One region of the Alteromonas sp. MB-3u-76 genome, then DNA from elsewhere that is predicted to be linked to it. Evidence: predicted binding sites of a transcription regulator. Region 1 holds the regulator's gene; the other holds the start of a gene.

Region 1 (3,164 bases):
GCCCGGTGGGAATTACTAAAGGACGATCTACCTCTAATAAGTAATTGTCGGTCTTCGTAAATTTGTTTTGAATTTGCTCACGCTGAGTAGCAAGCAAAGAATAGTATTCAACGTCACTGTCCATGTACTTGTAATGCCACTTCCATTGAGATCCTGTCACTAGAACGGTCATGTCAGCTTCAGAGGTATCTTCCATGGCAATAAGCGTATTGGCAGCGGGTACGGCCATAAAAATAAGGATGAGGAATGGAACCACCGTCCATGCAATTTCTACTTTTACATTTTCATGAAAGTTTGCTGGCTTGGCGCCTCGTGACTTTCTATGTAAATACATAGAAGCAAACATAACTCCAAACACCACCACGGCAATAGCTACACATATAAAGAACATGAGCATATGCAGGTCGTATACTTGGCCACTTATGTCAGTAGCACCGCGGCGAAGATTAAGCGAAGATAATTCTTCTGCGGCCTCTTGCGCGAAAAGGAATTGAGAAAAGAACAAAAATGGAACGCTAACACACCATTTTGACATTGCGATCTTTAGTGATTTCACTCAGCACCTCCGTAATGGCAGAGCCATTAACGCCAAATGTTATTTTGCGCAGTCTCTACCAAGTGGTTTGTGAACGATTAACTCAATACATCAATTTGTAAATTGAATTCAAAGTCATTGTTATTATTTTGTTAAAGCTTGTATAAGAATTGCGCAATAATAGCGTTCCGTCTAGTCTTTTCTGTTAAAATTTTAATGAAGAGGTCAAAATTTAATCTAAGCAGAATTTCGTGGTCGTTACTCAAATAGTAAGCAAAGTGCCACAGATGGGGGATAACAGAGTTATAGGGAGTAGATTTTTGGAGTGATTGGTTGTGCAGGTTATTGCCATTTAATTTCTTAAAATCAAACGCTAAGCGGCAAATATTGAATAAATTTTGAGCAGAGCTCGTTTAGCAACACTCTCGAAACCAGCGCAAAACCATCTTAACTGGCGCTTAAAGATTTACGCCTAAAATGGTATATCAATGATATTTATAAGTACTGAAAGTTGTAGCTTATACAGGAGAAATAGGGGAGATTATTAGACTTAAGTGCTAAAAAAAGCGGCTATCATGCCGCTTTTAATACAGTAAGGTAAAAGGCTACATCCAGTCAGCGTTTCTAATAACGCCTACAGCAATACCTTCAATCGCGAAAGGTTCGTTTGCTAAATCAACTTTAATGGGTGAAAACTCTTCATTTTCAGCGTGAAGTAGCACTTCTCGGCCACGCTTTTCCAAACGTTTTACCGTTACATCTTCATCGACTCTGGCCACAACAACCTGACCATTGTGCACGTCGGTGGTGCGATGAACGGCTAGTAAATCGCCGTCGAGTATGCCGATATTTTTCATACTCATGCCGTTTACACGCAATAGAAAGTCAGCGTGAGGCTGGAACAGAGCAGGATCAACTTTATAATGAGACTCTACGTGCTCTTGAGCAAGAATTGGTTCACCGGCAGCAACTCGCCCAATAAGCGGTAAACCTTCTTCTTCGGCTATTTCATCTTCTATCGGAATGGTTAACTTGATACCACGAGATGTACCGGGAAGAATTTCAATCACGCCTTTACGCGCAAGGGCCTTTAAATGTTCTTCAGCGGCATTTGCCGATTTAAAACCTAAGTGACGGGCTATTTCTGCACGCGTGGGTGGCATTCCCGTTGCTTGCATATTAGATTTAATAAGTTCTAAAACTTCTGTTTGTCGAGCTGTGAGTGGGCGCATAAAAGACCTGTCTGTCCATACAGTTCCTGTAAGTATATACACCTAAATTCAAATAACAAGCGCTGACGGGCGCTACAGACAAAAAATCGGATTTAATACCGACCATTTAACGTATTCCAGGTTGCCAGCATACCCGATTACGCCCAATGGACTTAGCTTCATAAAGTGCCTGATCTGCAACAGATAGGTAAGCACTAAAGTCAACCTCGAAAGAATCCATCGTATAACTCACACCAGTACTGATTGTTAGACTAATACGGTCCGCTTTATAATTAAACTGAGCTGAATTAATTGCATCCCGCAGTCTTTCAAAAATCAAATCAGCGTCTTTTGGGGTTTTGTCTACCAATACAATAGCGAACTCTTCACCGCCTAACCTTGCCACAACGCCATGCTCGTTGCAGATGGATTGAGTAATGTTTGCGATCTCTTTTAAGGCGTAATCGCCGGCATCATGTCCGTAGGTATCGTTAATGCTTTTGAAGTAATCTATATCCACTATCGCCACAGCAGTCTGCTTGTGTGTTTGAGCAATTCTATTGCACTCATCTAAAAAAGAGCGCCTGTTGAGAAGCCCCGTAAGGGGGTCTGTCATTGCCAGCTTGCGCAGTCTTTCTTCAGCATCAGCTCTCGCTCGCTCTAAATCAACGGCATAGAAAAGGCCAGCTCAGGCATCTACAAATGGCTGGAAAAATTCGGCATCAGAGGGTTTGTAACTCTCAAACTTATTCGCTAAACCTATCATACCGACAACTCTATCTTTTATCTTAATCGGTAGCCCTAGAAATCGGTTTATTCGAGGATGACCTTTTGGCGTTCCTCTTGATGCAGGGTGGTTTATGGGCGAATTAGCAATAATCACCTCACCTGAAACAATAACTTTCCCAAATAAGTTGTCGAAACTAGTGAAATATAGATTTCTGTTTTTATACTCCGAATATTGAGAAAAACTTTCGCTGTCCCAAACAATTTCAGAAATAGCGTGTATAAACAGCTTAGGCTCAGTATCTTGGTCTTGCATTTGTGCAATAAAAGCAAACTGACTATCAGATAAATCTATAAGCTCGGGCAGTACTGTCTGACACGCTAATGTTAAATCATTGCTTTCCAAGTATGACGCGCGAGTTTTGTTGATAAACTGCAGCAGCTGAGTTTTTTTCCGCTCAAAAATCTCACTTTCCATTCTCCGCGTAATGTCGCGGTGGATACCCGCTATGCGGATGGGCTTTCCATTTGTGTCGCGCTCTACTATTTTTCCGTAAGACTCGACCCAAACCCAACTGCCATTGGCATGTTGCATTCGAAATGAAGTATTAAAAACTTGGCTTTTTCCTGCAATATGGTCTTCAAGATGCTGTTCAAATTGCATCAGGTCGGCGGGGTGGATGAGCTGTCTT
Region 2 (3,164 bases), 550 kb from region 1:
TGAGAGATATCTCAAAGACCACCCAGCGCCAGAAGACTGTGAGTTCTACATGTGTGGGCCACCTATGATGAACGCTGCCGTTATCAACATGCTTAAAGATTTAGGTGTTGAAGACGAGAACATCATGCTAGATGACTTCGGTGGTTAATCTACGCAATTAAGTTGTAAAAAAGGGGCGTAAGCCCCTTTTTTGTTTGTGCTAAAGATAAAGTAAGGAACATAGTGTGATTCGATTTTTTGTTCGAATTCTTTTAGCGGTTATAGCCATCAGCATGGTCATGCTTGCAAGCTGCAGTGATGACAGTCGTCCTGTTGTGCATTTGCAAGGGCAAACCATGGGCACAACTTATAACGTTAAATATATAGCGGCGGACGGAAAAGCAGTAGAGGGCCTTCAGTCACAGATTGATGCACGCTTGGTGGATGTAAACAAAATGATGTCTACATACGATCCTACTTCTGAATTGTCTCGCTTTAATCAATATCGCTACACTGACAATTTTTCTGTGTCTGGTGATACTTTATTGGTTGTAAATGAAGCCTTGCGTTTGGCGAAACTTAGCGGCGGCGTATTAGACGTGACTGTCGGACCGCTCGTAAACTTATGGGGGTTTGGACCCACAAAACGCCCAGAAAAGGCACCTAGCGAAGACGATATCAATGATATTCGCGATTATGTAGGCTATGAAAAGCTAGTAAGTACCCCTAGCGGACTTAAAAAGCGTCATCCTATGCTGTATGTCGACCTATCTACCATTGCTAAAGGCTTTGGTGTTGACGAAGTAGCAGAAATACTTGAGCAGTATAGTATTGAAAACTATCTCGTGGAGATAGGCGGCGAAATGCGGGTTAAAGGCTTGCGAGGTGACGGAAGTGAATGGTTAATTGCTATTGAAAAGCCTGTCACCACCGAGCGAGCGATACAGAAAGTTGTATCTATTGGCACAAATGCTGTCGCTACTTCAGGTGATTATAGAAACTACTATGAAGAAGACGGGAAAAGATACTCTCATCTTATTGACCCCACTACAGGTTATCCAATTTCCCATAATTTAGTGTCTGTCACTGTTGTGCATCCCTCGTCAATGACGGCTGATGGCCTTGCCACGGCATTTAATGTAATGGGGTGGGAACAGGCTATTGAAATTGCCGAAAGAGAAAACCTTGCGGTATTTCTCATTCGTCGCACAGAAGATAGTTTTGAGGAGTATGCGTCGCCAGAATTTGATAAACTAGTGACAGTTCACAATTAAGAGGTAGTTATGTCTACATTTATTCTCGCATTTGGTTTCTTTTTAACAATGGTTGCTGCTATGGCCATAGGTTACCTTGTGCAGCGAAAAACTATTTCAGGAAGCTGTGGTGGACTAGGCGCGATTGGAATTGAGAAAGCGTGCGACTGCCCAGAGCCTTGTGATCGCAAAAAATCACGTATGGAAAAAGAAGAAGCGCGTCAGAAAAAATTGAACGAATGGAAGCAAAACCAAATTTTATAGGCAAAGACGCCCACAAACACCTTTTGCTTTATACACAAAGCCGTTAGTTATCTACTAGCGGCTTTTTTCTGCAAGCTGCAGGGCACGTCTTACTGGATTAAGTCATCGCTAGTCGCTACTATACTGTCTAAATGTACAGTTTGGTATTAGCATACACTTATAAGCATCCTAGTACCGCAATGCGAGTTTGAATGCGAAAAATCATCCACGTTGATATGGATTGTTTTTATGCCGCAGTGGAAATGCGGGATAATCCTGCGCTTAAGAATATCCCCATTGCTATCGGCGGGAGTTCCGACCGAAGAGGCGTTATTTCTACCTGCAACTATCCGGCGAGAAAATATGGCGTACGTAGCGCAATGGCTACCGCTTATGCCATGAAACTGTGCCCAAATCTTACCTTAGTGAAAGGACGCATGGATGCTTATGCTAGTGAATCTCAAAAAATCCGAAAAATTTTCGCCGACTATACCGACCTTATTGAACCCTTGTCATTAGACGAGGCATATCTTGATGTTACTAACAGCCAGTTTTGTGGCGGCAGCGCTACCTTAATAGCCGAGGAAATACGGGCAAGAATTCAAAGCGAACTTGGCCTTACGGCATCTGCGGGTGTCGCACCCTGTAAATTTGTGGCAAAGGTTGCAAGCGATGAAAACAAACCAGACGGTATTTGTGTCATCACGCCGGATGAGTTAGATGAGTTCGTTCGCAACATGCCGCTTAAAAAAATACCCGGAGTGGGCAAAGTCACCATGCAAAAGCTCGCTCGTATGGGGCTTAATACCTGTAATGATGTGCGCCAATACCCATTCGAGCGTATTCAAAAAGAGCTCGGTAAATTTGGCAGCGTGTTGTGGGAACGTGCTCATGGCATAGACGAGCGAGAGCTTTCTGTATCGCGAGAAAGAAAGTCGATAGGGGTAGAGCGCACGTTAAGTGATGATATTCAAACCCTTGAGCAATGCAATGCGTTCCTACCATCGTTACTGGAAAAGCTACGTGACAGAATGGAAAATCATAAAAAACGCACAGGCAAACCTGTTCGATTGAGAACCCAAGGTGTAAAGCTTAAATTTAATGACTTCCAACTGACCACGGTAGAGCACCGTCATGGAACTCTCGATGAGGATTACTTTACTACTTTAATGAAGGAAGCTTTTGAGCGTGCTAAAGGCCGAGGTATACGTTTAGTAGGTATTCACATTGGCTTAGCGGCGGAACAGTCAACTCAACAACTAGCGTTTGCTTTTGAAGACGAGACGCAAATAAAAACTTAAAAGGAGTATCTGGTGGATACACAACTATTGATTGCGCCAGGGCGCTACAAACACTACAAGGGCCATTTGTACGACGTATATGAGGTGGCCACACATTCAGAAGATGAATCTAAGTTGGTCGTGTATAGGCCTTGCTATGGCGATCGTGAACTGTGGGTTCGTCCACTAGAGATGTTTACAGAGTCTGTAGAGTTAAATAATGAAACAGTACCTAGGTTTGCTTATATAGGAGATATTCCTGACGGTGAAAGCACGCTTTAATGCCAAGGGAAGGTTAAAGTGAACAGGTTTAACTATTTGAGGGTATAAGTTACATCGTAAAGTAGCGACTGAGGTAAATACGGCTCTAAACACGAAGCGCTTTACCCTACACGTCACTAGAACTCGT

Evidence for each region. Region 1 encodes LexA, which represses DNA repair genes until DNA is damaged. Its sites were predicted from a motif close to TACTGTATNNNNATACAGTA; they were not measured.
Region 2: a site for LexA is predicted at 1,618-1,637, ahead of dinB (DNA polymerase IV). Genes of this name have one in related genera too.

The regions. Positions count from the first base shown of each region.
Region 1 is NZ_CP025115.1:4,259,328-4,262,491, forward strand. It holds gene coxB (cytochrome c oxidase subunit II) at 1-535, opposite strand, end outside; gene lexA (transcriptional repressor LexA) at 1,141-1,767, opposite strand; gene CW735_RS19995 (GGDEF domain-containing protein) at 1,874-2,362, opposite strand; gene CW735_RS18990 (GAF domain-containing protein) at 2,435-3,164, opposite strand, start outside.
Region 2 is NZ_CP025115.1:3,709,897-3,713,060, reverse strand. It holds gene nqrF (NADH:ubiquinone reductase (Na(+)-transporting) subunit F) at 1-148, shown strand, start outside; gene CW735_RS16490 (FAD:protein FMN transferase) at 225-1,253, shown strand; gene nqrM ((Na+)-NQR maturation NqrM) at 1,263-1,496, shown strand; gene dinB (DNA polymerase IV) at 1,688-2,776, shown strand; gene CW735_RS16475 (DUF1653 domain-containing protein) at 2,789-3,037, shown strand.